Regions from separate parts of the Exiguobacterium sp. R-17 genome, predicted to be linked through region 3. Evidence: riboswitches for the same ligand, from Rfam matches in the RefSeq annotation. Region 3 holds a riboswitch; each other region holds the start of a gene.
What was found. Region 3 has a riboswitch for thiamine pyrophosphate ahead of ACN9MT_RS08080 (ECF transporter S component). Riboswitches for the same ligand answer to the same signal wherever they lie in the genome.
Positions count from the first base shown of each region.

Region 1: linked by a shared signal. The riboswitch ahead of ACN9MT_RS06080 (thiamine phosphate synthase) and the one ahead of ACN9MT_RS08080 (ECF transporter S component) in region 3 are both predicted to bind thiamine pyrophosphate.
Region 2: linked by a shared signal. The riboswitch ahead of tenA (thiaminase II) and the one ahead of ACN9MT_RS08080 (ECF transporter S component) in region 3 are both predicted to bind thiamine pyrophosphate.

Region 1 is NZ_CP184372.1:1,170,002-1,180,798, forward strand. It holds gene ACN9MT_RS06025 (SDR family oxidoreductase) at 1-212, shown strand, start outside; gene ACN9MT_RS06030 (hypothetical protein) at 226-417, shown strand; gene ACN9MT_RS06035 (GntR family transcriptional regulator) at 573-953, shown strand; gene ACN9MT_RS06040 (ABC transporter ATP-binding protein) at 946-1,623, shown strand; gene ACN9MT_RS06045 (hypothetical protein) at 1,620-2,435, shown strand; gene ACN9MT_RS06050 (hypothetical protein) at 2,446-3,537, shown strand; gene ACN9MT_RS06055 (hypothetical protein) at 3,617-3,910, shown strand; gene ACN9MT_RS06060 (DoxX family membrane protein) at 3,939-4,427, opposite strand; gene ACN9MT_RS06065 (MFS transporter) at 4,554-5,738, opposite strand; gene ACN9MT_RS06070 (OsmC family protein) at 5,929-6,354, shown strand; gene nagZ (beta-N-acetylhexosaminidase) at 6,351-7,571, shown strand; TPP riboswitch at 7,628-7,730, shown strand; gene ACN9MT_RS06080 (thiamine phosphate synthase) at 7,817-8,407, shown strand; gene ACN9MT_RS06085 (FAD-dependent oxidoreductase) at 8,404-9,348, shown strand; gene thiS (sulfur carrier protein ThiS) at 9,345-9,545, shown strand; gene ACN9MT_RS06095 (thiazole synthase) at 9,548-10,312, shown strand; gene ACN9MT_RS06100 (ThiF family adenylyltransferase) at 10,309-10,797, shown strand, end outside.
Region 2 is NZ_CP184372.1:943,884-954,680, reverse strand. It holds gene ACN9MT_RS04925 (BrxA/BrxB family bacilliredoxin) at 55-480, opposite strand; gene ACN9MT_RS04920 (class I SAM-dependent methyltransferase) at 511-1,695, opposite strand; gene ACN9MT_RS04915 (sporulation protein) at 1,806-2,579, shown strand; gene ACN9MT_RS04910 (glycoside hydrolase family 3 N-terminal domain-containing protein) at 2,781-4,697, shown strand; gene ACN9MT_RS04905 (hypothetical protein) at 4,728-5,024, opposite strand; gene tenA (thiaminase II) at 5,076-5,771, opposite strand; TPP riboswitch at 5,844-5,950, opposite strand; gene ACN9MT_RS04895 (DUF1002 domain-containing protein) at 6,144-7,025, shown strand; gene abc-f (ribosomal protection-like ABC-F family protein) at 7,301-9,157, shown strand; gene ACN9MT_RS04885 (diacylglycerol/lipid kinase family protein) at 9,225-10,118, shown strand; gene ACN9MT_RS04880 (peptidoglycan DD-metalloendopeptidase family protein) at 10,364-10,797, shown strand, end outside.
Region 3 is NZ_CP184372.1:1,518,540-1,529,336, forward strand. It holds gene ACN9MT_RS08070 (GNAT family N-acetyltransferase) at 1-1,332, shown strand, start outside; gene ACN9MT_RS08075 (50S ribosomal protein L25/general stress protein Ctc) at 1,624-2,295, shown strand; TPP riboswitch at 2,391-2,490, shown strand; gene ACN9MT_RS08080 (ECF transporter S component) at 2,591-3,163, shown strand; gene ACN9MT_RS08085 (ABC transporter ATP-binding protein) at 3,160-4,689, shown strand; gene ACN9MT_RS08090 (energy-coupling factor transporter transmembrane component T family protein) at 4,661-5,383, shown strand; gene ACN9MT_RS08095 (NAD(P)/FAD-dependent oxidoreductase) at 5,439-6,470, shown strand; gene ACN9MT_RS08100 (alpha/beta fold hydrolase) at 6,542-7,360, opposite strand; gene ACN9MT_RS08105 (hypothetical protein) at 7,515-8,783, shown strand; gene ACN9MT_RS08110 (hypothetical protein) at 8,780-10,051, shown strand; gene ACN9MT_RS08115 (hypothetical protein) at 10,053-10,289, opposite strand; gene ACN9MT_RS08120 (antibiotic biosynthesis monooxygenase) at 10,405-10,734, opposite strand; gene ACN9MT_RS08125 (hypothetical protein) at 10,767-10,797, opposite strand, start outside.

The DNA.
Region 1 (10,797 bases), 350 kb from region 3:
ATGCCGTCGCACCGGGACCGATTTGGACGCCTCTCATTCCAGCGACGTTCTCGAAGGAGAAAGTCGAGTCGCATGGGGAAGACACGTTAATGAAGCGTCGGGGACAACCGTCAGAAAATGCACCAGCTTATGTCTATTTGGCTTCTCGTGATTCGAGTTACATCACGGGTCAGACGATTCATATCAACGGCGGCGATTACATCACGTCTTAAGGGGGAGAACAAGATGAAGAAGAATCCGAATGAAGTGCCTGAACGCGAACCGGATCATCATCAACCGGACGAAGTTCCGCAAGCACCACCGAGCGAGGTGCCAGATACACCACAGGAAGATCCTGTCCGTCAACCGGAGCCGGATACGTTCCCGGAACCAACTGAAATTCCCGATACACCGCAGGAAGACCCAAATCCCTATTAATATGTTGACCGTAGTCACCATCCACGAATCGGATGGTGACTTTTTCGTGATTAAGAAGACAAACCAGCTTGACAGACAAACTGTATGGTGAGTATGATACAGAAGATAAGTGTATTAATGTTTTAATACATTACACAGGAAAGGGAGGTCTACCGATGCAGTTCGACCAAAGAAGCCCGGTGTACCTGCAGGTCGTCCGTTGGTTCAAACAACGAATCGCGACCGAGGAATTGCAAAGCGGGCAAGAGATCCCGTCCCGCCGCGAAATCGCCGCACAGCTCGGAATCAATCCGAATACCGCACAAAAAGCATACAAAGAGATGGAGGAGCAGCAATTGATTACGACAGAACGGAATGTCCCGAGTAAGATTACACGCGATCCACAAGTCGTCCAAAAAGTACGTGCTGAGATGCTTGAAGAAGCAGTCTCTGAATTCATCGACGCCGTCAAGGCGATTCAAATTCCACTTGATGAGGTCGTCTCGAAAGTTGAGACCGTCTATCAGGAAACGGAACGGAGGAAGATCGATGCTTGAAGTTCATGGCTTACAAAAGAAGTACGGAAAAAAACCAGTCCTTCAAGGCGTCTCGTTCTCGGTTCCGATGGATCAATTGACGTGTCTGATCGGCTTGAACGGTGAGGGGAAATCGACGATCCTGAAGGCAATCGCAGGTCTTGTTCCAGTCAACGCAGGAACGGTTCTCGTCGATGGCGAGATCAACCGAAATAAGATCGCCTTCGTTCCAGATATTCAGACGATGCCCGGCTACATGACGGTCGGTGATGCGCTGACATATATGGCGGATTATTATTCCGATTGGAACCAGGAGACTGCGAATGAATTGATGCGAATTTTCCAGCTACTTTCAACAGATAAGATTACCGACTTATCAAAAGGAAACCAGGCGAAGGTCAGCTTAATTCTTGGATTTGCTCTCGATCGTCCGTACTTATTACTCGACGAACCGTTCGCAGGAATTGATTTGTTTACGAAAGAACAGATTGCAGGATTATTCTCAAGCCACTTCATGGAAGGGCGCGGTATCCTGATGACGACACACGAAATTCAGGAAATCGAGCATTTGATCGACCGGGTCGTCTTCTTACAGGACGGTCGAATCATCGATGAACATGAGACAGAAGAGATGCGAGAACTGTACGGGAAGTCGGTTCAGGACCGGATGCGGGAGGTCTATCAGCGATGAAACAATACATACAATTGACGAATGAAGAGATTAAACGGAGTTTTAAGTTATATGTAATTGCCGTGCTTGTGATGGCGGCGATTGAATTGATATCAGTCATTGCACAAGTGATGCTTCATGAGCAAGAAATCAAGAATTTCATGGAGAATAATCGTGCAAAATTATCAGACGCACTTCAGCAAATCGGAAAGCTAGATTACGCGGATACGACTTCTTTTTTCGTATTTATGACCTTAATAGGAATTGTATTTGTTGTGATTTACGCATTTCAAATTTGGTATCGTGATTGGCTTGGGGAAACAAAATACATCTATCGACTATTAATGCTTCCAGGGAGCAGATATAGCATCTTCTTTTCAAAATTAACTGCTGTATTTCTGGTTATGATTAGCTTTATTGGTTTGCAATGGTGTTTTCTTAAGGTTGGATCTTATTTATTTGATTGGTGGATCCAAGCGGAGTATCAAAAAAGTTCTAATACGAATATATTCAGTAGTTCATTGGAAGAATTTTATACGACGAATTTAACTAATATGATTCTCATCATCCTTATTTCTACAATGGTTATCTGTTTAATCTTTTTGCTCGTTTTGTTGGAACGATCGTATCGAAAAGTAAAAGGAATGATTCGAATCGCGATTGAAATTACAATTTTTATAGCGTATTCGTTCATTTGTATCTATTTTTTAGATCAGACACATTTATTACTAAGTTCTGAAAAAGATGCTTTATTCATAGGGTTTGTTTTTGTCTATATGATTTACGCCTTGTGGAGAAGTTTACGACTTTTGAAATGGAAAATCTCGGTCTAAGGAGGATAATATGCGATCATATAAATATTTTATAAGTTTTATACTAATCAGTGTCGCGTCACTAGCTTTTTATGTGGGATACGTCTTAACTTTAGAAAAACCTGAATTAGTAGTTGAAACCAAGAGCGGTAGCCCGAAGCAAAGCACTCTTCAAAATCTACAAATCAACTTAATCGATGTAGTTCGTCAACCTACAGACTACTCTGTTTCGATTAAAGATGGACAAGTCTCTGAATCAAAATCATCATATCTAAATAATATGTATCTCGATCGTGTTTATTTAAACGATGGAGCGCCACGGTCATTTAAACAGTTCATGCAAGAAGAAACGTATACTCTCATGCAAGATTCTGTGACTTACGGATTAAAAGGTCGAGAAGACGGTAGTTGGGAGTTGCAATATTGGGATCTTAAAACTAAAAAAATGACGACAAAACAATTGAGCACTCCCTCAGAAGTTAATAATAAAAAGTACGCCTACTCACCCTTTCAACGAACAGAAGATCTACTTTATGTGGAGCGCTATTCGATGGATGAGCAAATCCCCAAAAGCTTTATTTATATTATTAACTTAAAAAATAATCGCGTACGCAAACAACTACTACCAATAGAATTAAAGAAAAATGAATACATTGAGTCGTTCTATAAAGGACAACTACTTTATTCTCAAACATATTTTCCTAAGAATAACCCCGATACTGAACAGCAGCGTCTGCTGATGACAGACGGAAAAAAGACGAAACGATTAAAACAACTGGAAGGAGAAGATTTTAACACTCGAATTTTAAATGAAGGCAAATTAATCGTGACGATAAATGAAAATGATGAGACACAGTTAAGCTGGAATACGTTCGATATGGAGTCGGAAAAATATACAGTACATCAAGTTCCACTTCCTGATCGTAAAAAATTCCCGGATGGAGGTGGATTCCCGGTCTCTATTTTGGAAAATGGACGCATTTATTTTTCTTATCAGCTAAAAAATGATGATTACAGAGTATTGGTTTTCAATCCGACATCAGCAAATATTGAATATGAAGGAAACATTACGAATAAAAATCCAAAGATTAAGTTATCACTAAGTGATATGCGATTGAAGTAAGTTATAGAAATTTCATTCAATCACTTGAAACCTCCCGTTTTCTTCCAACGTATAAAGACTATACAAAGGGGGAACTCACATGCAATTCTTGATTTTTGTCATCTTCGCAGGTGCTCTGTATTGGTTCTATTACAGCTTCTTACTGGGGTATCGTAAGAAAAACATCACGCTGACGTTCGACGATCGGTTTTATTCACTCGACGAACATGTCGCAGCCATCGAACAAAAGCTTGCAATGGATGGACGTTCAGCGCGTTATCTCGGTGACCGTCGCTTTGAAGTCGATGGCAAACCTTATCTGTTCCTCGAGCGGACAGTCCCAGTCGGCGGGGTTCCGACACAGCAGACGATTCTCGAGCAACAAAAAAAATAACTCTCCCGCGTTTGGGAGAGTTTTTTCGTTAGACCGGAATCCGGTCGAGGGGATGTGGTTGTTGCGACGAACGATACCAACGCATGATCCAGTGATCAATACCGATTTGATACGCAAAGCGTCCTGCAGCAAGTAAGACGATTGAGGCAGCTAAGAACAACGGGTTTAACGCAATCGTTCCAGCAAGTAAGTAATTGAGATTCATGATGCTCCCGACGACCAGTGCAGGAACCGTCAATAGACTGAGAATCAACAAGATCCCGACGACGAGTTCTGCGAACGGAATCAAGACGTTGATCAGCCCGACGTTTGGTAAGGCGAGTTGCTCGATCCACGTCGCGTACCACGAACTGACGAGTGCGTCTTCGCCTATCGCTTTCGTTAGCGCCCCTTCAAGAAACGGTTTTGCATCAAAGCCATTGATGTACTTGCCGATCCCGGCGATGAACCACTGAATTCCGAGCCAGAGCCGGATGATCGTCACTAAACTGATGCCGATGATGTGTAATGCTTTCACTTTCAGACACTCCTCTACTACAACATAGTCCCCATCATACTGAAAAATCATCAGTAAGATAGGGACTATCATCATAACGTCATCGAACCGTCATCGACCTGTTACAAAAAAGGATAAGGTAGCCGTTCATGACCGCTGATCGAGACGATGACTGATTGCAGTTAATAAAGCAGCGACAAGCGCAACAAGCCCACCGACCAGTGCCGTGTTCATCATCGGACCGTTCGCATAAACGATGCCACCGAGTGCCGAACCGAAGGCAATCCCGACATTACTCGCAACCGGCATCAAGGAAGCGGCGAGTCCTTTTGCTTCCGGATTGAACTTTTCGGCGAGGTCAATCAAGTAGATTTGTGTCGAAGTCGTCAATAAAATCGACATCAATGACATCAAGGCGATGTTAAACAGACCAAGTGAAAGGGATACTGTCGTGAAGTATAATGCAGCAAGGACGATTGCTTGCACGACGAAGACGAACCGTAAGCGACCCATCGGATTTTTACTGGCAATCTTGCCGGCAAGGATGTTACTGAAGATCGAGACGACACCGTAAGCGAGCAGGATCGGACTAATCCACGTCTTCGCGATGCCGAGTTCCGTTTGTAGAATCGGCACGAGATACGTATAGACGACGTAGGTTGCCCCGAATCCAAATGAAGGAATAAAAAAGGCGATTAGGATCCGTGGATTAGCGAGCAATCCAAGCTGCTCCTTAATTGAACCGGAGCCCGTCGATTGCTGGACGGGAACGATCTTCCACACAGCGAGAAACTCAATCATTCCCATGACTGTCGTCAGCCAGAACGTGGCTGCGAAGCCAGCGTGTTGACCGATGAACGTACCGATCGGAACACCGAGGACGTTCGCAAGTGTAAAACCCCCGAAAATGAATGAGACGGCGACACCGCGCTTCGCGACAGGCACGCCATCGCTTGCGACGACCATTGCGAGCGAGATCAAGACACCGGTCAGGATGGCAGTCAGGATGCGGGTGGCGAGCAATACTTCGTAACTTGGAGCAAAACTACTGGCAAGGTTCAGTAAGACCCAAACGAGTAACAGACGTAGAATCAGGCGACGCCGTTCCAAGTGACCGGTCAGCGACATGACAATCGGTGTACCAATCGCAAAGGAGATGGCAAATGCCGAGACGAGCGTACCGGCTGTTGCGATCGTGATATCAAGGGCTGAGGAGATTTCAGCGAGGATCCCGACGATGACGAATTCGCTTGTTCCGAGAACGAACGTCAGGAGCGACAACGTGGCGATCAACAGCCAATCGCGTCGACTTAAACGAGTAGTAGGTGACATGGATGATTCCTCAATTCTGGCGCTTGCGCGCGAAACTATGAGTAACAGGATAGCATGAAACGATTTCGTCGGGTATCGCAAAGCGAGAATTCGGGAAAAGAACCATTATTCGAAATAGCGTGAGAATTTCCAGGCTTGCTGTTTTTTGCGTATACTACAGATGAAGACTACTGACAAAGGAGTGGAAACGATGCAAGCGACAGTGACATGGAACAAACAGATGGGGTTTAGTGGACAGACGGAATCAGGGCATCATCTTGCGATGGATGCAGCACCGGAGAACGGTGGCGAAAATCAAGCACCACGACCGACTGAACTGCTGCTACATGCCGTTGCCGGCTGTACTGGAATCGACATCGTCTCGATTTTAGAGAAGATGCGCTTGACGATTACTCATTTCGAAATGGATATCGAAGGGGAACGGGCAGAGGATCATCCGCGGCGTTTTACGTCAATCTCGATTCATTACCGGCTTGAAGGTGATCTCCCGGAAGATAAGGTCCGTCGCGCCATCTCGTTATCAAAGGATAAATATTGTTCGGTCTCGCAATCCTTGAACGCTGAGATTTCCGTCTATTATTCCATCAATGGTGTCCGGAGCGAGGATCCTTTGTGAAGAAAGTAGCACTGATCGGTTGCCTGTTGCTTGCAGGGTGTGCGCAGGAGACGACGGAACCAACGAAACCATCACAACCAGCAACGAAGCAACCGACGGAGGCGAAGAAACCAAAGCCTGAGCCGACAAAGGAAGCACAACAACAAGCACGATTAAAGCAACAACTTGAAGCGATGTCGACGTCAGAAAAAATCGATCAACTGCTCTATATCGGAGTTGCCGGCACGGAACTTTCAGCAGCTGACCGGAAATTGTTGCAGACGCATGCGATCGGTGGGGTCTTACTGCTTGGTGGGAATATTACGTCAGAAGATCAACTCTTGACGTTCACGCGTGCCATTCAAGAAACGAACCAAAAACCGTATGTTTTCGTCGGTGTTGATGAAGAGGGCGGACGGGTCAGCCGGGTACCGGATCAACGATTACGTCTCCCGACGAGTCAACGGATGGCGCAAGGTGCAGATGCTGCAAAAATGGAAGATGTCGGACGTACGCTCGGTCACCTGTCACGATTTTATGGGTTCAACATGGACTTCGCACCGGTCCTTGACGTCAATAGCAATCCGAACAATCCAATCATCGGCGACCGTGCGTTAAGTGCTGATCCAAAGACCGTCGCGACTCTCGGTACGGCTCTGATGCACGGGATGCAAGAGACGGGAACGATTCCGGTCGTCAAACATTTTCCCGGTCACGGCAATACGAGTGTCGATTCCCATGTCGGGTTGCCGAAAGTGACAGCATCAAAGGAAGAACTGAAGCGAACGGAACTGTTACCGTTCCAAGAAGCGATTCAAGAGGGCGCCGAGATGGTGATGGTCGCCCATATTCTCTATCCCGTGTATGACGATCAAAATCCATCTTCGCTCTCGAAGCCGATCTTGACTGACCTCTTGCGTCAACAACTCGGATTCAAGGGCGTCATCATCACGGATGACCTTGTCATGGGGGCAATCACGAAACGATATGGTCTCGCGGAAGCGGCACGCCAGGCACTTGTCAACGGAGCTGATATGGCGATGTTTTCGGAAGCAGGTGCCTATCCGAAGGTCCACACCAAAGTGATGCAAGCCGTTAAAGAAAAAACGTTGTCGTCAGAGATGCTCGATGCTAAAGTGATGCGGATCCTGAAGCTGAAGCAGACCTATGCCGACAGCCAGAAGCAACAGCGACCGACGAAATCGGAGCTTATTCAGCAAGTGGAAGCGCTCAACTAGGACTAGCGAAGCAAAGCGACTCATGCTAAACTAATGGGGCAAGCCAATTAAACACGAAAAGACACTAGGGGAGTCTCGCAGCAGACTGAGACGGAAGTATCCGGACCCTTTGAACCTGATCTAGTTCGTACTAGCGGAGGGAAGTGGCTCGAAACCTTAGATATCCTTAGCGCTTCAGCGCATTTTCGGACCACTCCCTTCAACATCGGGAGTGGTCCTTTTTTCGTATCGAAAGGAAGAACATGATGCGTCTACATCTGATTTCGACGGGATCCATCAATCCACGTGATGGAGTGGAAACCTTTCAATCGCTTCAACCATATACGGATCAGCTTCATCTTCGAGAACCGAATTTGTCGGCAGCAGAATTGCTAGAACTGATTGACGCGCTCCTTGCGAAAGGGTATTCGCCTAATCAATTAACCGTTCATGATCGGGTCGACGTCGCCCATGTCGCTGGTATCGGTGTGCAGTTGACGCGACGATCCTTACGCGTCGGCGATGTAAGGCGTCACTTTCCGAATCTCATCATCGGGAAATCCGTCCACTCTCTGGCAGAAGCACTTGCAGCGGAAGCGGAAGGAGCCGACCGACTGCTGTACGGTCATATTTATCCGACAGCGTCGAAACCAAACGTGCCACCGCGAGGGATCGATGCCTTGAAGCAAGTTGTCACTTTCACGACGAAACCAGTCATCGCAATCGGCGGGATCACTCCTGATCGCATTCCTGAAATCGCAGCGACCGGTGCAAGCGGAATCGCCGTCTTATCCGGTATTCTCGGTCAAGCGGACCCGCATGCTGCCATTCAGCGTTATCAGGGGGTACGGGTATGACGGATCACATCATCATCGGTGGTGGAGTCATCGGTTTGACGCTTGCTTACAGTCTCGCTTGTCAGAACGAATCCGTTCTTGTCCTTGATCGCGGAACATGCGGACAAGGGACGAGTCGGGCGGCTGCCGGGATGCTTGCGACGGACATCGAGCTGAGAGAAGAATTGCATACGCTTGCCGCGCGAAGTCGCCGTCTGTATCCGTTACTTGCGCGACGCCTCACGCGCGAGACCGGGATCGATTGTGGCTACCGGGAACAACCATTTTTATTGAAACGAAATGGGCAAGAATACTTATTTCCATCGGTCGGTCAAATCGATCCGCGACGACTAACGACTGCATTGATGCATGTCTTACGAAATCGTGGGGTACCAATCGAAGAACAGGTGGACGTCACGCGAATCGAGGAGAGTGATGATTTCATTAGGGTTGAGTCGAACACGGGAACGTGGACGGGACGAACGGTGACGGTTGCTGCCGGACGCGGGTCCCAAGCCTTGCTCGATACAGCTGGTATTTCGATTGCGACGCACGGTGTCAAAGGGGAATGTCTGGCAGTCCGTCTCGCAGGTCAGCCATTACGCTCGATCCTGTTTGATGACGCCGTCTACCTCGTACCGAAAGCGGACGGACGGATATTGATCGGTGCGACCGAACTACCGCACGACGAGACGATCGGTGTTAGTGTCGCAGGAGTCACGTCACTGCTTCAAGCAGCAGAGCGTCTCTATCCACCGATCCGTGATGCTGTCATCGAAGAAGTCTGGTCAGGCGTACGACCACAAACAGAGTTCGGCTTGCCATATATCGGAGTCGCAGATTCATCCCGTCGGATCTTTATAGGGACGGGGCATCATCGGCATGGCATATTACTCGCACCGGCGACAGCGGAAGTCTTGGCAAACACATTACGGTTGACCCTAAAGGAGGAAGTTCGATGAACATTACGATTAACGGCAACGACCACACCATTGAACAGATTGAGACGATTGAGGACATGCTCACGCAACTTGGCTTAGGGGAAAAACTTGTCATCGTCGAACAGAACCGACAGATCATCGACCGCGGAGCTTACAATCAAACGGTCGTTCGGAACAATGACACATTCGAAATCGTTCATTTCGTAGGAGGAGGATAAACATGCTACAAATTGGAGAAAAGACATTCGAATCACGGTTATTACTCGGAACGGGGAAATATACGGATGCTACGGTGCAGCAAGAGGCAATTGATGCGTCCGCTTCACAAATCTTGACGTTCGCCGTCCGGCGGCTCGATCTCTTTGACAAACAACAACCGAATTTCTTGGAGTCGCTTGATTTAACAAAGTATGATTTACTACCGAATACGGCTGGTGCGAAGACAGCGGAAGAAGCGGTTCGGCTAGCAAAACTTGCGCAGGCATCCGGTATGTGCGACATGGTCAAGGTCGAAGTGATTGGGTGCGACAAGACATTACTACCTGACCCAATCGAGACGTTACGGGCTTCTGAAGAGTTACTTAAAGAAGGGTTCGTCGTCTTACCGTATACATCGGACGACGTCGTCCTTGCACGACGACTCGAGGAACTCGGCTGTCATGCCATCATGCCGGCAGCGTCACCGATCGGTTCCGGGCAAGGCATCCTCAATCCGCTCCACCTAAAGTTCATCATCGAGCAGACGACGGTGCCTGTCATCGTCGACGCTGGAATCGGTTCTCCAACTGACGTCGCCTATGCAATGGAACTGGGAGCGGATGGTGTCTTATTGAACTCCGCTGTCGCCCATGCCCAGGATCCGGTCAAGATGGCGCACGCGATGCGACTAGCCGTCGAAGCAGGGCGCTTCGGCTACGAAGCGGGAAGAATCGAGAAGAAACAGTATGCAGTCGCGAGTAGTCCAACGAGTGGATTGATTCGATGACACGTTATTCACGTCAAACTCGATTTCAACCGATTGGAGAAGCAGGACAAGCACGCTTCGCAACAGCAAAGGTACTGATCATTGGGATGGGGGCACTCGGCACGGCATCGGCAGAACAACTCGTTCGCGCTGGTGTCGGCGTCGTCCGAATCGTCGACCGCGATTATGTCGAGTGGAGTAATCTACAACGGCAACAACTCTATACGGAGGATGATGCACGGCACAGCGTACCGAAGGCGATTGCTGCAAAAGCGCGACTTGAAGCGATTAATTCGACGGTGACGATCGAAGCACATGTATTAGATGTCGACCGGGCAGCGCTGACGTGGCTTCTCGATGATATCGATCTCATCATCGATGCGACGGACCATTTCGATATTCGTTTACTGATGAACGATATGGCATTGTTGCGCTCGATTCCGTGGATTTACGGCGGCTGCATCGGCAGTTACGGGATTACTTTCACTGTTCGCCCGGGAGAGACG
Region 2 (10,797 bases), 570 kb from region 3:
TTTTAGTCTTATGAATACACAAAAAAAGACTCCTTTTTCAGGAGTCTTCTTCGTTTAGGCGTAGATTTCAATTAATGATTCAAGTTTCTCGACGACTTCTTCCGCCGTGAACGATTCGATGTCGAAGCGCTCGACCATCGAGAGGATGTTTCCATCTTGCATTAACGCAAATGATGGAGATGAAGGTGGATAACCTTCGAAATATTCACGCGCACGGTCTGTCGCTTCGCGATCTTGTCCAGCGAATACCGTGACGAAATGATCGGGCTTGATGCCCTCTTTCCGATTGACGTACGCTGCTGCAGGACGGGCGATCCCGCCAGCACATCCACAAACAGAATTGACAAGGACAAGTGTCAGACCTTCCCGTTTCATTGCTTCATCCACGCTCTCTGGCGTCGTTAATTCTTCAAATCCAGCAGCTTGCGCTTCTTTGCGGGCTGTTTGGACGACATCTTCAAAATACATTTGGAAATCCATCGTATTGCCTCCTTTGATTCGTTCTCCTTCTTATTGTACGAGTTTCGGTGAAATCTGTCCAAGTCTGCCGCTTAATTCATTTTCTAAAAATGGTCGTGCCTGCAACAGATCACGGAATGCGATGTACCGGTCGATTTTTTCTTCCGTTGGTCGCTTGTTTTGTTTGTACGCACGGATCAAGATGTTCTTCGGTGTGTGCTCAAGATCGATGAATTCAAGCAATTGCGCTTCATATCCTACAAGCGTCAATAACTCGGCACGAATCGAGTCCGTCGCAAGTGATGCGAATTTTTCTTTGATCAGTCCGTGCTGGAGCATGACATCAAGCGGAGTGCAGTCCAATTGACGGTTCAGCTCCTTTTGACAACACGGTACACTTAGGATGACTGATGCATTCCAGTCGACAGCTCGTGCGAGTGCGACGTCCGTCGCGACATCACAAGCGTGAAGCGTCACCATCAGGTCGACTTCCGTCTCCCCTGTATAATCATGAACGTCCCCGACGCGGAATGTCAGATCGGTATAATCCAGATCACGTGCAATTTGCGTACATTCTTCGATAACTTCTTTCTTTAAATCAAGACCTGTCACTTCAAGGTCGAATCCTTTGACGACTTTTAAATAATGGTAGAGAGCGAACGTCAAATACGATTTCCCGCAACCAAAGTCTAAAATCCGCAGTTTTTTTCCTGTTGGTAAGGCGGCGATGCTATCCTCGACGAATTCAAGGAAACGATTGATTTGCTTGAACTTATCGTACTTCTGTTTTTTGACTTGCCCCGCTTCCGTCATCACACCTAGACGAATCAGAAACGGAACCGGTACACCGTCTTCTAATAGATAGGTTTTTTTTCGGTCATGCGACAAGAGTGCTTTCATCGGTTCCTTTTGGGATGTCTTGATCGCGACTTTCATCTTTTTCGAGAGCTGGAACTGCCATTCTTCTTCTTCGAAACGGAAGAGGAATTGCCGGAATTCCGTGAACCAGTCATCGAGTCGACCGATGAAATCCTCCACTAAAATATTTTCATGCTTCATGACGCGTTCAAATTGAAACTCAACCTGCATCATCACCGTATCTCTTAATAGAATCGGTTTTACCTTGATTCGTCGGAGATCATTGGATTTTTGACGCGGATTGCTCATCGTTGCATGGATCAGTACTCCTTGCGTGATTTTCGAAGCAAGGTTCGCTTTTAATTCATGTAGTTCCACTAGTCGTCCCGTCCTTTTCTAATGTTCTTTCGAAACTGTAGCAAATTCGTACCTGTTCGACAAGTTTACACGCTTCATCATTCTTACGTAATCAAAAGGAGGAATGCATCATGTTCAAAAAAATTCTCTCACAAATCGGAATCGGTGCTGCAACGGTCGACACACGGTTGACGGATGATCGCTGTGAACCAGGCGGTCAAATCCACGGTGTCGTCCATATCAAAGGTGGAAACGTCGATCAAGAAATTGACCGGATTTATCTTGAATTCAACACGCAGTACAAACAAGAAGTCAATGATAGTACGACGTTTACGACCTTTACGCTCGACCGGTTTGCCTTAAATGAAGCGAAGTTCACGATCGAAGCGGGTGTCGAGCGGGAAATTCCATTCACATTACGTGTGCCACTAAATACGCCACTCTCCGTCAGCCAATCGAAATCATGGATCGAGACCGGACTTGACATCGCACAATCCGTTGATCCGTCGGACCGTGACGCTGTCATCGTCGAAGCAAACCGTTACCAAACGACGGTCTTAGATGCCATGGAGTCACTTGGCTTCCGGTTAAAGAAAGCCGATACAGAAAAATTACCTGGACGATTCCGTAAAGATTTACCGATTGCTCAGGAACTTGAATACTCAGCACGCAATACACACTACGCTCATAAACTGGATGAGATCGAAATCATCATGCTCCAAGACAGCTCAGGGATTGATTTAATCGTCCAAGTCGATCGTCGTGCGCATAGTCTCGGATCATTGTTCAGTGAAATGGCTGGAGCGGATGAGTCGATGATCAAACTACGCCTATCCAATAGTGAACTGCAGGATCAGTCATTTGTCGAACGCCAGCTGACAAACATCGTGGAGCGCTATAGCTGATCGATCGAATGACTAAAAAGTGATTCCTCTTTAAGGGGAGTCTTTTTTTTGTTCAAATCGGAATGCACAAAAACATTATTAAAACTTATTTGCTAATGTAATCGTTTTCAAATAAAATATTGTTTTAAAACAAGCACCTTGCTATACTGTCCGTATTGAAAAGAATTCCAGTCGTGGTTTGACTAGAGGAGGATGTACATCATGAAAAGGATCGGGCAATTCACGTTAACAGCAGGACTCGCAGCAGTACTCGTTTCAAGTAGTTTGCCTGTCATGGCAGAGGCAGGATCTTCAGCAGATCGGATCAGTCAAAAAATCGACACGATGACGCTCGAACAAAAAATTGGACAGATGATCATGCCGGACTTCCGGCAGTGGAATGGCAGTAACCATACGTCGCTTGCTCCGGAAGTCGCGAACATCATCGACCGCTATGATTTAGGTGGCGTCATTTTGTTTGCTGAGAACGTCAGTGAAACCGAACAGACGACAAAACTCGTTCATGATCTGCAAGAAGTCGTCAAACAAGATGACAGCAACGATATTCCGCTCTTTGTCACGATCGACCAAGAAGGTGGCATCGTCACTCGGCTCGGAACAGGAACGAACTTACCCGGCAATATGGCGTTAGGTGCGACCCGTAGTAGCGCGTATGCCAATGATGCCGGTCATATCATCGGTTCCGAACTGCATGCGCTTGGCATCAATGTCAACTTCGGTCCGGTTCTTGACGTCAACAGTAACCCTGGAAATCCCGTCATCGGTGTTCGCTCGTTCTCAAGTGACCCGGAGCTCGTCGGAACGCTCGGTTCCGCTTTGATGAAGGGTATTCAAACTGAAGGCGTCGCAGCGACCGCGAAACACTTCCCGGGTCACGGCGATACCGCGACCGATTCCCATTATGGCTTGCCGGTTGTCGACCGGTCCCTGGAGGAGCTGGAACAAGTCGAGCTCGTCCCGTTCAAGCGAGCCATCGCCGAAGACATCGATATGATCATGACAGGACACATCGGAATGCCGCAAATCGAGTCTGAAGTCGTCACGTCAAAAAACGGCACTTTCCCTTTACCTGCGACATTGTCGGATGACGTCATCACGGGCGTACTGCGCGAAAAACTCGGCTACGATGGCATCGTCATCACGGATGCTTTGAATATGCAGGCGATCGCCGACAATTTTACGGAATCAGAAGCCGTTCTGAAAACATTTGACGCCGGTGTCGACATCGCGCTCATGCCGACGATTCTTCGTTCCGAGCAGGATGTCACAAAACTCGACCAGATTTTTAAGGACGTGATTGCAGCAGTCAAAGACGGACGTCTGTCAGAGGAACGGATCGATCAATCGGTCGAGCGGATCCTGACGCTGAAGGCAGAACGCGGAATATGGAATGGCACGACGGATACGACATCCTTAGCAGATAAACTCGCGCAAGCGAACCAAATCGTCGGTAGTCCCGAACATAAAGCAAAAGAACGCGCGATGACGGAAGCCGCGGTCACACTCGTGAAAAATGATCAGCGGACGTTACCCTTCAAGCCGAAAAAGAATGCAAACGTTCTTGTGATCGCCCCTGCGACGGATCAAACGGACAGCATGAAAAAGACGATTGCTTCCCTGCCTAAGAACCGGAACTGGCACGTAACGACAGCGAATTACTCGGCTACTACGCTACCGCTCGACCAAAACCCGACACTACGGGCACAACTCGATGCAGCAGATTACATCATCGTCGGTTCAAACGTCAATACGAGTGCCAAACTACTGCCTACTGCACCAGAGCAAGCGATTCCGGCTTCAATCTTCCGGTATGCGAAACAAACAGATATACCATCCGTCTTGCTTAGCCTCCGCAATCCATACGATGTCGCCGTTCAACCGGACGCACCGGCACACGTCCTCGTCTATGGTTTTAAAGGGGATCCGAACGGACCGGACTCCGAAGCAGGCAATCTGAAATCAGCGGGACCGAACCTCCCTGCCGGTATCCGAGCGATTTTCGGAACGTTTAAGCCCCAAGGCACTCTACCTGTTGATGTACCAGTCTTTCAGAACGGTATCTTTACCGATCAACTGCATCTCGAATTTGGTGACGGCTTTAAAAATTGGAAAAAATGAGAACATGATACACAAAAGACCGAGACTCCTTTAAAGGATGCCTCGGTCTTTTAACGATTGATACGGATAATCCGCTTCTTCTTTCGCACGATGGTAGACGCGGTATAACCAATAGGTCAGTAATGCATAGACGACAATGACAAGAACAGCAGAAATGTAGCTCCCCATGCTATATGCTACCTTGAAGTTTCGAGTCGTAGCGGATATACCGGACAACACGATTAACGTTGGAATGATATATCCAATAAATCTTACTTTGACTTTACCCAGCATTCGTTGCACGGCATACGCGGCGCTGATCGCGAGTATGATCACGATGATTTCCATTTCTACCCCTACTTCCGCTAAATGTTATACCTAATTCTACCATTCAACTCTTTAGGAAGATACCGTCCGTGCTGGAATCGTCTCGTAAATCGACGTAAACGTTTCTTCCGTCCATCCCATATGCCAAAACAGCAACTCATAATAACAGCTCGTCACGAAATGCCGTTTCATCCGCTCTCGTTCAGTCGGGCTTGCTTGTTCCGCCAACGTATCAAGCCGTGCAATCTGTTCAAAGACGACCTTTTCGAACCATTCCGAACTATATGTGTCGATCCATTGCTGATAGATTTTTTCATCCGGTGTACACGTCAATAATTGTTGTCCAACTTCATAATACAACCAGTAACATGGCAAGATGGCAGCAATCGTCTCACCAAGCGTCCCTTCACTCGCATGATGCATGTGTGAGACGTAAGCATATGCCGTTGGTGCCGGTTCAAATGCTTCAAGGTCTGCTTCTGTGATACCGAGCGGCTCGAAAAATGATTGATGCAAGCTCAGTTCTGCCCCATATGTCGAAGTCGCGTGCTCGGCAAGTGTCGCGATCGTCGCAAAGTCATCTGCTTTTGACGCTGCCTTCGCTTGAATCTTCGCAAAGTGTTTTAAGTAATACGCATCCTGCATGACATAATGTCGAAATTTCGAGAGCGGTAACGTTCCCTCGCCGATTCCTTGAACGAATGGGTGCGTAAAACTACTGTCCCAATACGCTTGTGCTGCTTGTTTGATTTCTTGTGTGAATGTCATGATCTCATCCTCCTCGTTTTTATGAAACGAAAAAACACCACCCCGAAACACACGGGCATGGCGCAAGAAGAACAAGACTTGACGCCACTTCCCTCCGTAAGTACGAACTTAATCAGGTTCAAAGGGTCCGAACGTCTTCGTTCGTCTCAGTCGGTCAACCGACTCCCCTAGTGGTCATTATTCGATTCAAATCCACTATAGTATGCTGAAAATGGAAGTCAAGTTGTCCTCTTTTCGCTATACTATGGAGTGTCAGAAGGCGGATATCGTCTCCATCTACAGACCGATTCCGAACTTCTTTCGTTCTCGTACACTAATTTTAGTACCTGATACTATAATTCATTCTGTTACTTACAATTGGAGGATTTCATTATGCATACACCAACAAAAATCATGGCGTCAGCCGTTATCGCTTCTGCTTTATTACTTCCGACAGCCGCATCCGCCGAGCAAGTCGTTGATAAAACGATCGTCACTCTCGGGGAGTCACTCGGCGCAAAAGATAAGGCTTGGGTACTTTCACGTCTCAATGCACCAGAAGGTATCACACCGATCATCGCAACCTCTGCAGACGAAGAAAAATACCTCGGGAAAAACATTCCCCAGTCACAAAAGGGCGGCAACATGTATTCATCCGCTAAGATCGAATTGACGGAAAAAGGGGACGGACTTTCCGTTGCGACGGAAAACATCACGTGGGTGACGAAGGATATGTACTTGAACGCTCTCGTCACGGCAGGTGTCAAAGATGCCGACATCACGATCACTTCTCCTTATAAAGTGACTGGAACATCGGCACTGACAGGAATCATGAAAGCCTATGATCAAACTTCGGCTGAGACCGGAATCAAGCTGAGTGACGAACGGAAAGATTTAGCACAGCAAGAATTATCGGTCACATCAGACGTCGGGAAGACAGTCGGGACAGATAAAGTCGCTGATTTGATGAATGAGATCAAGGCCGAAATCGCGAATCAAAAACCGGAAACAAAAGTTGAGATCGAAAACCTGATCGTCCAAGTCATTCAAAACAACAACATCCAACTGTCTGACGCACAGATGGATCGGTTGACGAATCTATTCAATCAAATGGAGCAAGCGAACATCAACTGGGGGCAAATCGAGAGTGGACTGAAAAATGCTGGTCAAGACATCCATTCGTTTGCAACGTCCGAGGAGACAAAAGGATTCTTCGCTAAATTATTTGATGGTCTGAGTGACTTCTTCAGCTCGATTGCTGGTGTGTTCAAATAATTCAGACTTCCGCAATTAACAAGATAATGGTAAACTGATTGTATCTGAAACGAAAGGTGGTGTGAAATGATGGACTTTGCCGCGTGCAAACATTGGTTAATGGAACAATTGTATCGGTTGCGCGCGATTTTTCATGGAATGGCGTTCTAAGGCACCCGTCTGCCCTTTTTAGAACTTCATGATTGAAAAATACAGCAAAGCGCATCTTTCACACACTAGGGAGAGTGCTATTTGCGCTCTCCTTTTTTTAATGCGCGCGAAAGGATCAACTCATTATGATGATTTGCGACATTCAACATCTGACAAAACAATTCGGAGGCGAAACGATCTTAACGGACGTTTCCCTCTTCTTAAACGAACACGATCGTGTCGGTCTGATTGGACGAAACGGAAGTGGTAAAACGACATTACTCCGCTTACTTGCTCGCCTTGACCAACCGGACGGTGGCGTCATCTATCAAAAGAACGGTTTGACGATTGGCTACTTGGAACAACTTCCCACTTATGCCGAGACAATGACCGGACTCGACGTCCTTTGGACGGCGTTTGAAGAGATCCTCGCAATCCGTTCTCGGATGCAACAGTTGGAGCTTTTGATGGCGACAGCGCCAGATGATCTGGATGCACTACTCGTTCGATATGCGGAAGCGATAAATGCATTCGAACAAAAAGATGGCTATCTACTCGACTCGAAGATCGAGCGCATGGTGAACGGATTACATTTACGTCCGTTACTCACTCGCCCTTTCCATCAGTTGAGCGGCGGTGAGCAAACGAAGATTTGCCTCGGTCGCATGTTGCTGATGGAACCACACCTCCTGATCCTTGATGAGCCGACGAACCATCTTGATTTAGCTGCCGTTGAATGGTTAGAACAATTCTTACGGGACTACACTGGAACTATCCTGCTCGTCTCTCACGACCGGGTCTTCTTAGACGCCGTCGTCACCTCGATCGTCGAGCTCGAAGATGGTGAACTGACCTCCTACCTAGGGAACTACAGTGCGTTCGTCGTCGAACGAGAACGTCGCTTGATGGAACAGTTCCACGCCTATCAGGAGCAACAGAAAAAAATCAAGAAGATGAAGGAAGCGATTCGTCGACTACGGCAGTGGGCAAACGAAGCATCTCCACCGAGTGAGAAATTATTCCGTAAAGCAAAATCGATGGAGCGGGCACTCGAGCGAATCGAACGGATCAAACGACCGCAACTCGAAGCCAAAACCGCTGATGTCTCTTTTTCTTCTACCGATCATACGAGTCAAGTCGTCTTTCGCGCTGAAGAGCTCTCTTTCGCTTACGATTCCCGTCGCATTTTCGATGTTGTCTCGTTCGAAATCATGGCTCAAGATCGGGTTGCAATCGTCGGAACGAATGGGAGCGGGAAATCGACGTTGCTCGCACTGTTGCTTGATGAATTGTCACCAGACGCAGGCACGCTCACGCGTGGACCATCGAACCGGATCGGTTACTTGTCCCAACATGCTCATTTCGAGGAGGATGCTCGCTTAATCGACTGGTTTAGAGACCGCATTGCCGTTCCAGAAGCGGAAGCCCGCCATATTCTTGCCCGGTTCCTGTTTTTCGGACCGACTGTCTTTCGGTCTATTTTGTCACTAAGCGGAGGAGAACGTGTTCGATTGCAGCTTGCCGTACTCGTTCATTCGTCGATCAACGTTTTGATTCTCGATGAGCCGACGAATCATCTAGATATTGAATCAAGAGAGACGCTTGAAGAAGCACTCGAGAATTTTTCTGGTACATTGATCGCCGTCTCACACGACCGCTATTTCTTGAATCGTCTTTTTCCAAAAATCATTTGGCTTGACCATCAAATTACTTCGTATACTGGAAACTATGCTTATGCAGTGGAGAAACGACAAGCCAGTCATGGCACACCACCTCAGATAAATCATGAGAAGAAATCGAAAATTTCAAAGCGTTCGAAAGCACCTGCGAAAGAACAGTCCATTGAACAGCAAATAGAAGAGTTGGAACTTCAAGTCGTACATCTTGATGCCGTTCTTTCTCATGTATCCGCGGAAGAAGAATGGATGACGGTCGAGATGGAAAAAGAAGCATTGTTACGAAAAATTGAAGGTTTGTATGAACGTTTAATTTTAGAAACTTGAACTAAAATGATTAGTCCTTCTTTGACTCGGGAAAATAGGAACAGATACGTCAAAGGAGGAATTCATCTTGTCTCAAGCTATGTTGATCATCAACCCGTCTTCTGGTAAAGAACTCGGAAAAAAACACGCGACGCTCGCTGAAGAGACGCTTGCTACTCGCTTTCAAACCGTCGACGTTCGATTCACGGAAAAAGAACACGATGCAACGGAATTCGCACGTCATGCCGCCCAGTCTAATTACGACGCCGTCATCGCCATGGGTGGTGATGGAACGGTCAATGAAGTCATTACTGGAATTGCCGAGCAACCACATCGTCCAACACTTGGGATCGTACCGCTTGGAACGGTCAATGATTTATCACGCGCGTTACACATCCCGACGGACCCCGAAGAGGCGATTCAGATATTAGCTGATGCCCCTGCCCGCCCGCTTGATATCGGTAAATATGATGATCATTACTTCATGAACGTCATTGCGGTTGGTCTGATTGCGGAAGCCGTCGAAGAAGTGAGCATCGAACAGAAAACGTCACTTGGATCGGTCGCTTATTTCATTGAAGGTTTGAAAGCCTTTAAGGATCATAGTCCTTATCCAATCAAAATCAACTCTGCCGAAAAACAATTTGATGGAGAAGCCCACTTGTTAATCATCGCCTTGACGAATTCCGTTGGTGGATTCGAATCGTTTGCGGAAGAAGCAAAAGTCGACGATGGATTACTGCATGGATTCATCATTACGAAGCTCGGATTCTTTGATGCGCTTCAAGCATTACCTAAACTCATCACGGGTGGGTTATCAAAGGCGGATCAAATCGAACACTTCACGACGACACGTGTCGAGATTCGTTCGAAAGAAGAGTTACCAATCAATGCCGATGGTGATACGGCAGGTCATGTTCCTGTGACTGTCGAGGTACTCCCTCAACATCTTACTGTATATTCACCATTCTCTGCTGGCTAACGTTATACGAGTAAAAAAAGAAATCGACGATTTGTCGGTTTCTTTTTTTACTTTAAAATCCATTACAATATATGTTAACAAAGCGTAATTTTGAAATATATTTGAAATATTTTTGTGTTATTGACGATGCTATAATCATCTCAGACGAAAAATCATTCTTTAAAATAAATAAATATACATAAAATCTTACAATTTTGTAATGATCAGTTCTGTCGCTTCAGATTTTTAAGGAGGAAATACACTTAATGAAACGTTTGCTTACAACAATGACAATGACAGCTTTGGTAGTTTCAGGTTTTGCTACAACGAGTGCTTCGAAAGTTGAGGCCGCAACGACATATAAAGTAAAAGTCATGGCAGACGGACTACGCGTCCGGACAGGTCCATCAACGGCTTATAAAATCGTCGGTAGCGTCAATACAGGACAGACATTCAATTATCTCGGTGTTTCTGGTTCATGGACAAAAATTTCATACGGCGGCGCATCACGCTACGTTTCTTCTACATATGTTAAAAAGTACAGTACGACGACTTCAACAAAAGCAACGACTGGTTTTTCGCGTCCAGCAAGCGGTCCGATCACACAAGGATACGGTGCGGCAAGCGGTGTTTATGGTTACACGTTCCACAATGGTATTGATATCGGTGCTCCGACGGGTACACCTATCTATGCTTCAGC
Region 3 (10,797 bases):
AAGGGCGTGACGCTAGAAGAGACACTGACGGACCCAGCGGAAATCCGCTTACTTAGCGTTCGTCCCGAATACCGCAATAGTCGTACGTTCATGCAATTGATGCGCTTTTTAATGGTCTACCTCGAGCGGGAGACGATTGATCATGTCTATATCAGTGGTACGACGCGGGAAGCAAAACTATACGCGCGGTTCGGCTTCACACCGATTGCAGCTACGCTTGGTAGTGGTGACGCCCAGTTTGTACCGATGTTGTTGTCGCGCGCAACATACGAACGATCCGTCATCGCGGATGTCTTACGTCCCCTGCATTTTCTAGCCGGTCCGGTCGAGGTTGCGCCGACGGTCCGTCAAGCGGCGCAACAAGCACCGCGTCCACACCGGACGGCCTCGATGCGGCAGCTCGATCAAGATTTACGTGGCCGAATGTGTCAGTTGCTGGATTTGCCACATGTCTCGATGGCCGTCGGCAGCGGTACGCTCGCCAATGATATTGTCGCGCAACAACTCACTGGACATGGATTAATCCTGAACGGCGGCGAGTTCGGTCAACGCTTGATTGATCACGCGGCACGTGCCGGCAAGTCCTTTGATGTCCATACGCTTCCCCCCGGTCACCCGATCGACTTGAAGCAACTCGCTCATCAATTGAGGCAAACGGCATACAACTGGATCTGGTTGACGCATTGTGAGACGTCAACGGGTGTTCTCTATGATCTTGATGCAGTAAAAGTGCTGTTAGATCAACGAACCGCACTCGTCGTCGATGCGATCAGCGCTGTTGGAACCGGACGTTTCTCATACGCTGGTTGCAAATTCGTCACGACTGTTTCCGGGAAAGCGATTGGTGGTTTACCGGGTCTTGCGTTCATTGGTCACGCAGATCGCGTCCTACCTTCTCTCTGTATTCCCCGTTATCTGGATTTAGGACTCTATGCGGAAGGGGTTGCCTTTTCCGGCTCGTCGAACCTGTTGCTTGCCTGTCAGGCAGCGCTTGATGCCCTCGATCTTAATCAAGCAGCAATCAAGATGACCTATCTCGAACAAGCCGTCCGCGCAACTGGATTCCAACTCCTCGCACAACAAGAAGCACAAGCGCCGGGAATACTGACGATCGTTCATCCGTCCGCAACCGCTTTAGGCGACGCTCTGCGCATTCAGGGGTATCACGTCCAGTACGAAAGCGACTATCTCGTTTACAATCAGTGGCTGCAAATTTCGACGATGGGACAGACGACGATGCGGCAAATTGAACGCCTCGTTCGTGTTTTAGTTCGTGAAAATCAACGAATCATCATAAAGAATGAAAAAAACGAAAGACCTCTCAACCCCTGATTTCAAGCGGTTTGGAGGTCTTTCGACTTCAAAAAGATAAAAAAAGAGGTTTATGGATTTAAAACATAGGGGTATAAACTCATTAGCACCGCATCAAACCGGTGACTTACTCACACATGTTTCTCAATATCAGCGTAATGACCTGGGAGAGAAATGCAAAGTCACGAAAGCGTCAGATTCATGAGAGTCTGAAACCGATTGTCTTAGCATGATTCATATTGTTCAGGATTCGTCCTGCTCCTACATTCATTACCTTTTGAGGGCTATACCAAATTCAAGGGGGAAATGAACATGTCAGTTAATTTAACAGCCGAAAAACGCGAGGTACGTCCACGCTCACTCCGTAAACAATTGCGTCATGAAGGAAAAGCTCTTGGCGTCGTGTATGGTTACAAAGTGGAAAGTACACCAATCGCATTTGAAGAAAAAGAATTGCTTAAAATCGTCCGAGAAAACGGTGAAAACGTCTTGATTTCACTCAAACTCGACGGTAAAAATATTAACGTCTTGATCAATCGCCGTGATATGGATGTCTTCACACCAACAGTCGATCACGTTGAATTCATCGCCGTGAAAATGGATGAAGAAACAGAAGTCGAAGCAGACGTTGTACTTGTTGGCGAAGCAGCCGGTGCAAAAGTTGGTGGTTTCCTATCACAAACACTCTTTAAAGTAACAGTCGCCGCTACACCAGATAAATTACCAGAAAACGTCGAAGTCGACGTCACGAACCTCGAAATCGGCGATTCGATTTCTGTAGCCGATCTTCCAGAACAAAAAGATTTCCGCATCGTTACAGAAGGCGATATTCAAGTCGCAGCTGTCGTCGAATCGACACTCGAGCAGGATCTTGAAGAAATCGAGGAAGCAGAGGCACAAGCAGAAGCTGGCGAAGACAACGAAGCGGAAGCAACAGAAGCGTCTTCAGAAGAAACAGCTGAAGAGAACGAAGACAATAAATAAGTCGTTTAAAGATACGCCCTTTGCGGCGTATCGTTTTTTTGTGTCTTGACAACAGACGCTGGATTGCCTAAAGTGAACAGCGTATCACCTATTACCATATCCACTAGGGGAGCCCAATTGGCTGAGACGATTCACTTCGGACCCTTCGAACCTGATCTAGTTCATACTAGCGTAGGAAAGTGGAGCGATCACATCCAATGACTCCTGCTGCGCGCAGTTTTTCTGAGGACCGCTCTCTTTTTTACGGAGGGCGGTCTTTTTTGGCGTCTCCCCCATTCAAAGGAGGACGTATCTAATGCAACACTGGAAAATGAAAGAAATCATGGTCATGATGATGCTCGCCGTCGCTTGCGGCGTCATCTATCTTGGTTGGTCAACACTCTGGTTACCGATCTCAGCGATCTTCGGTCCTGTCGGTGCCAACTGGATGTTTGGCATCTGGATCATTGCGAGTCCGCTCGTCGCAGCAATCATTCAAAAGCCAGGTGCCGCTTTAATTGCGGAAGTCGTCGCGGCAGCCGTCGAACTGTTCACAGGTAGTCATTTTGGTTTATCCGCTCTTCTGATCGGAGTCTGCCAAGGACTTGGTGCGGAACTCGTCTTCGCGATGACGCGTTACCGTCGTTATGACACATGGACCTTGATGTTATCGGGTGTCGGAGCCGCGATTGGTAGCATCGTTTATAGTCTAATCGCGAACGGATTCGGTTACTACACAACGACGACGTTGCTTGCGACAACTGGCTTACAATTGATCAGCGGCGCATTACTCGGTGGCTTGCTTGCAGCCATTCTCGTCCGTCGCCTTGTTGCGACTGGTGTCTTGAACGGGTTTGCGGCAGGACGTGCGAAACGAGAAATCGCATGATTACTGTCGACGACCTCAGCATCCGCTATCCCGGTCAGATGAAATCGGTGCTCAATCATGTATCGCTGACGATTGAGCAAGGGACGACCCTTCTGCTCGGACGAAGTGGGAGTGGCAAGACGACATTACTTCATGCCCTTGCCGGACTGACACCGGAAACGATTGAAGTCGAACAGACTGGTACCGTTACCCGGTCCGGTTCGGTCGGAATCTTGTTTCAAAATCCAGAAGAACAGTTCTGCATGGAGACGATCGGACGCGAAATCGCTTTTAGTTTAGAAAATCGCTCGATTCCGCACGTGGAGATGGATGAACGAATTGAACGCTTACTCGCACTCGTCGGTCTCCCCCTTCCCTTCTCGACACCGATCGCGAGTCTATCCGGTGGAATGAAACAGCGTCTCGCGCTCGCAGCGGTCCTAGCACTTGAGCCGACGATCTTATTACTCGATGAACCAACGGCTCAGATTGATCCAATCGGACAACATGAGCTGATGGCGTTGATTTTTCGGATTCAAAAAGAACACGATTTAACGATCGTCTTGATCGAACACCAACTCGATGTCTGTTTGTCGTACGTCGACCAGGTCGTCTTGCTTGAGGACGGATCGATTACTGCGACAGCAGATCCACGGGATCTGTTCCCCCAGGATTACAAAGAGCTTCAAACGAAAGGTATTGCCGTTCCCTCTTTGTATCCGTATACGTTAGAGACATTACCCATAGATGGACCGCAAGCGGCGCGACTTCATGTGCCTTCCACCGTCGCTACAGCTGGTCGCTCTTTGTTACACGTCGCTGCATTATCGACGAAAGCACCATATCCGCTGACCGATGCGACATTTTCCCTGCAGACAGGAGAATGGGTGATGCTGCTTGGGGCAAATGGATCCGGGAAAAGTACATTGCTTGCGACACTCGGGCGGTTGCTTCCCAATCGTGGAACGTATCAGCTCCAGGGACGTCCGGTTCATCGTTACTCCCGGCGTCGCTTTTATGAGCAAGTTGGCTATGTCTTTCAACAACCGGATCTGCAGTTTCTTAAGCTGACGGTCGAAGCGGAAATCGACTGGAGCCACCGGGCATCGACGAACGTTAAGCGCGCGGCGTTGCTCGAACGGCTGGAACTGACATCTGTCAAACAGCAGTCACCACTTGCTCTTAGTACGGGGCAACAACGACGGCTCAGCGTCGCAACGATGCTCGGACAAACGAAAGACTTATTGTTGCTCGATGAACCGACCTTCGGACAAGATGGATTGACGACACGACGCTTAATGGAACAGTTACAGATGGAACAACAGAACGGTACGACACTCGTCATGGCGACGCATGATATGGAGCTCGTCGCCCGGTATGCGGATCGTGTCCTCGTCATGGAGCAAGGACGGATTGCTTTTGACGGTCGCCCAAGCGAGTTATTCGCTGACGTTCCATTACTCGAGCGCTGTCAGCTACAACGTCCACTTTCGTACCAATTCCAGGAGGTGAAACGTGATGCAAACGAACGTGTCCCCGTTCGCTAAACTCAATCCCGTCATTAAGGGAAGCGGATTGTTTTTGATCATGTTTGCCTTGATTGCAACGAATGACTGGGTCAAAACGTTAGTATTCCTGAGTTTTGCTATCGCAATGCTACTCCTCTCCGGATGGGGTCCTTTTGATTTCTTGAAGCGACTTGCGCCGTATAGTCTATTATTCTTATTGACGTTCTGGATGATGGCGGCTTTCGGCAAAGGAACGAATACTCTTTGGTCGTTTGGTTGGTTTCATGTCACGTTGGAAAGCGTCGCGCACGGCTGGTTACTTGCCTTGCGGATGGCCACGTTCGTCTGCTTGAGCCTCGCTTTCGTCACGACGACCGACGCGACCCGTTTCGTAATGAGCTTGATCCATCAGGCGAAGTTATCGCCCCGCTTTGCTTACGGATTCCTTGCCGGGATTCGCTTTCTGCCGCAACTGGTCGAAGAAGTCCGCGTTTTGCGGCAAGTCCGGATGATTCGCAATGTGCACAGTCGCTTTCCTGGTGATGGATTTCTTTCAATTGGCTTACCGCTCTTCTCACGATCGATCCAGCGGGCAGAACGGATGGCGATTGCTCTCGAAGCCCGTCACTTTTCAGCAGAGCGAACGTATTACGAGGTACCGGTCGTTCAGCGTCAGGATATTATTTATCTCGTGGTCATCCTCCTATTCATCAGTCTTGTCTTTTGGCTATGATTACCGCCACCCGTATCCGGGTACACTCTAGCAAGACAGATTGAAGGAGAACGACATGAAACGTATCCTCTTGATTGGTGCAGGTCACGCTCACCTGCATTGCATTACACACGGACCAACAGAAGACGTCGAGTGGCTGGTCCTGAACGCCTCGACGTACCAATATTACTCGGGCATGTACTCTGGGCTTGCTGACGGAACATACGACATGGATGAGATGCGTATTGACGTCGCCGCCTTATGTCGTGCCTATGATAAACCATTCATCATGGAGACCGTCATCAAAGTCGACCCTGTTGAAAAGGTCGTCTTCGGTGCATCCGGCAGACGTTACACCTATGACGTCGTCTCAACGAATATCGGTTCATTCGACTGGTCGGAAGATACGACGCGATTATCGATTAAACCGAACTACCGGTTACCGGATACATTAAAGCGACTGCAACAAGCAAAGCGTCCGGTCGTGATTGGGAGCGGAGCAGCTGCCGTCGAGATGGCGGCGTCCTTGAAAGCGGTGGGTGTACCGATCACATTGATCACGGATCCAGATATCCTTTCTCGTCATCCGGCAGCGGAAGCCATTACGAGACGGTTAAAAGAACTCGAAGTGTACTGGATCCGGGAACGTCCTATAGATGACGAACTACCACTCCGCTTTACGCATCATCCACCAATCGAGTCAGATGCAATCATCCGCTTGACGGGTGCCAAAGCTCCAGCATTGTTTACAGACAGCAATCTCTTCACGGAAGACGGATTTTTACTCGTCAATGAACAGTTACAAGCACTCGATCATCCAAGTTTGTTTGCTGCGGGTGACGCGGCGACCCTCGTCGCCTACCCCGACATTCCGAAGAATGGTGTCACGGCTGTCCGACAAGCGCCAATTTTACTTACGAACCTTTTACGATACCTCAAGGAAGAAGCACTGCAAACCTATCGTCCGCAAACGAACTATTTGACGATTTTATCGATGGGACCGCGTCATGCCGTTTCCCTGTATGGTCGTCATTATTCCACTCACCCGTTCGGTTGGTACCTGAAGCGCTTTATCGATCAACGGTTCATGCGAAAGTATCGCTCATAAAAGTGTGCGCCGGCGCACACTTTTCCTATACACAAAAACAAGCCGTGGACGGGTGTCCATGGCTTGTTGGATTAGACGGTTTGATTTCCTTTAACGTACGTCAGTAATGTCTCGTTGAACTTCTCTTGTTCGTCAAGTAACATCCCGTGTCCACTCTCTTCGAAGACTTCGAGTCGCGCATGTGGGATTTCCTTTTGCATTTCTTCCGCAAACTCGAACGGACAGACTTGGTCTTTTTTACCGTGGATGATCAACGTATCGACTTTGATGTTTTCGAGTTTTCCACGTAAGTCTTCGTCACGCAAGGCGATTGCTGACTGAATCGTTCCGTGGGATGAAGCGGCGATGCTAAGACCATGGAACCATTGTTGAAGCGGTTCTGGATGTTCCTTCGCAAAGAAGATTTCACCGAATCCTTTGAGCATCGACGGACGATCCTGTTTCGTATCGGCAATCAACGCATCGACCTCTTCTTTCGTCATCCCGTATGGGTAGCCGTCACGTTGCGTAAAGACCGGTGCCGCAGCTCCCGCAAGAACGAGCTTACTGACTTTTGAGTCCCCGTAGTGCAAGAGATAGGACAAGGCGATTCCTCCACCCATCGAGAAGCCAAGCAACGTGACATTCGTTAATTTCAGCTGTTCGATGACTTCATTGACATCGGACGCCATCGTCTTATAATCATATCCCGTTGCCGGTGCATCTGATTTGCCATAACCACGATAATCGATTCCGACGTAACGGTATCCTTCTTCGACGAGCAGATTCTTTTGATACTCGAACATGTTGTTGTTTGCTGGCCAGCCGTGTAAAAAGACGACCGGTTGACCCGATCCGACATCCTCAACGTAAATCTTCGTGCCATCAACTGCTTTAATGAATGTACCCATCATAAAACCCCCATAGTAATAGATTGACCATGCATGCATCTATTATTCCCGAGTCAAGGGATGTCAAACATCTTGATATTAAAACGTTATAGAAAATTCTGTCTATTATAGAAAATATGGTAAAATACAGACAATCGTATAGAGGAGGTTTTTCATGAGACGCTATATACATACTGGTATTCTCGCAGGAGCAGTTCTTCTTGCTGGGTGCGGAAAAGAACAATACTTGGATCTTACATATGATGCCAATTACTGGGGTGGTATTTCGACTACCTTTGATGTTCAAGAGATACCGGATCTACCGAAAAAACAAACGGCGGCTTTGTTGAAAGGTTGTCAGCAAAAACCTGATATGACGCACTTACCTGATCGATATGTGCAACACGAAGGATTTGATTTATACTTTCTGCCTCCGAGTGTCCAAGGGCGCGAGTTCCAACACGTCCGTTTCCTGTCAGACGAAAAAAAGGACTATTTGGCGTGTCAGCCGATTCGCCATGCGGATTATGCGGTCCACCAAATCAAGCGCAGTGATTATCCATTCGTCGATTGGTCGAAACAACCGGTTACAACTAAATCGACAGTCGTTCGCTTTAAACCTGTCCCAAAAAAAGTAATGGATCAGCAAAAACAGGAGAATGAAGAAAGTAAGCAATCGAAAGAGATGGGACATTACCTCTTCCCGTCCTACCAGCTGTCCTTACCACCGGAAGGACAATTCGTTCTCTTCATGAAAGATAAAAATAAGGATAAGGAACAAACACTCTTCGAGACGACCGAGTCTCGAGCCGATTCCGAATTGAATTTAGCTTTTCGTGTCATTCCGAATAGTGGTTTGCAGCACACATCGATCGAACTCATGACCAGTGGTGATCGTATTGGGGTTCCATCCGTCATTCAAGACCACGTAATCGGGCAATCATATCAAATCGAGCGAAAGCAACTTCCTGCTACACTTTCAGTGGGACAGACGGTTCCTTTTGCGACTGTTCGGAAGAAAGAAGAAGGCAAAATCGTTCAAGAAACATCGCTATATATGCGTCTCAATCAGACCTACAAAAAACCTGCGAATTACAAATATGGCTTTCTTGATGCATCATCAACCACATATGTCGGCTACATTCACGACTCACCAAAGCAGCTCGTCGATAGCGATTTTAAATTCATCTCGGCCATTCCGGATAAACTAGCAAAAAAAATGGCTCAAGAATTAAAAGAAACCGACGTGATGGAGCCACAAGGAACAAAGCTGAAACAGAAAAAATTGACCTTGATCCGCAAAGGAAAAAGTCAAACGTTTGAACTATTCGAACGCAAACGAGCTAAAAAGCTTGAAATCTATGTTGTCAAACTTGGATCAAAGAAAGGTGCGAAGCTGTCAGGTACGACAAGTGAAGCACTTAGTGAGGTGCTCAATCAATGAACAAACGGTACTGGATCGGACTAACACTTGGAGCGACGCTAGCATTAAGCGGTTGCCAAAGTGACGCCCCGAATTTTAAATGGGATTACTTATCACAAATGTATGATGGAGGGCAATTCAACGAAAAAGAATCTCGCACTTTGTCAGCTAAAGAGCGAACCGTCATTCAAAAAACATGCGCATCTAAAGCGAGCGATGCACCCGTCAATTACGCTGTCGGTAACATATATTCCGTCATGATGACGAATCCGTTCGAAGATTATGAAAGTCAAACCGTTCGTTACGTGAAAGCTGGGAAAAAGACGTATTTATATTGTCAGACATCGTTTAAAGGTGGATATTATCCGTTACCAAAGAAAGAAGACATCTTCAAGAAGACTACTCTGACTCCACAACGGAAGAACTTTAGCATGAAGCCTGTTGTATTAAAAAAAGACGACTGGTTCAATCCTGATGAGAAGATCGCAGACCATTCTTCTCGAACATTAGAACTTCCAGGATCAGGTTACCTCGTCATCGAGGCAACGGATATCACAAAAAAAGAGGCACGGACGACGACTTTTACGTACGCGAATTCTCTGACACCGTTCACCCGTGATGTCAATCTCTATCTCGTCTACAATCAACAATACGATTCGACATACGACGTTTCGGTTCGTATACCGCAGTTGTATGGTGGACGCCGTGCAGAACACCCGATCCATTCAATGAAACAACCAGGAAAGGTCCGATTCGTTCCGGGTGACGGCACGCCGGAGCATTATGGAACGGTCATCGCAACGGAGAAAAACGGACGCGAATTCCGCTACGAATTATCGATTCTCCATACGATGCAACAACCGACTGAACTCCAAGTCGAAGGACCGGATCGAACAACAGACGACGACATTGCAGAAAATCAAAGCGAAACACTGTTCCATCAAAAACAATTTTCGCATATCCGTTTTGAAGAAGATGATCGAGGAAGTCATTTTTCGGAAAAAGATATTGATTGGGAAAACATGATCATGATGACGAGTGATGAATCCGGGAAATTAAAAAAAGCGATCAAGACGAGTGAACAGACTGATGTACGAGGCAAGAGGGCGAAGTGGAAATACTTGACGTTCCGAAAAGGCGTGACTGGTCAACAGTACGAAGTCTATCTTGATAAACGCGTCAAAAAGACTGACATCTACTTAAAGGATCCAAAGCGTGACGTGTCGATTCACTTATCAGCAACGGGTCGTGACATCATTCTCCCTTTATTCGAGCAGTATGAAAAATGACTTATGTCATGAAGACGAAGTGTTGTAGTAAATAAATCAAGGAACACCAGAAGATGAAGGCGATCCCCTCTTGCAACCACTCTTTACGTGTCAACGGTTCACGTAAGAAGGAGACGCAAGCAAACAGTAAGACGAAGAAGTAGAGATAAATGAAGCCACCGCTCGTCAAGAAACCCAAGAGCAGGATCATACCACCGAGGACGGATAGGCTAGAGACGACAGGTTTACGATAGACCATGCGATGCCACCTCGTTTCATCTAGTTTGTTAGAATATACCCAGATTACGGTAAAACAATCTAATGTATTATTACACACAAGACCCCCGAGAAGAATCCTCTCAGGGGTCTTGTGTTTATTCTGTTGCTGCGCTATGGTCGGCGACGATCGCATATTCCGTGACGGTATTTGAGATGACGAGCGGTTTGACTTCGGACGTCCCGTTATCCCGCTTATGGTGAACCCCTTTATACGCTTGACTCTCCTGCCATGCATGAAACGCCGCTTGATTCGACCATGTCGTCATGATCGTGACGATGTCTTCTTCTTCCTGACTAATATCGACGAGGACTTGCATCCGGTGGAAACCCTCCATCCGTTCGATTCCCTTCGTCGTCTTAAAACGCGCTGCGACTTGATCTGCTGCGCCCTTCACGACGTGTAGCTGATTCATGACGATCCACATGTTCTTTTCCCCCTTTTTTCGTCTTCAGTATACTAAAAGTCACGGGTCATAGAAAACGCGGAT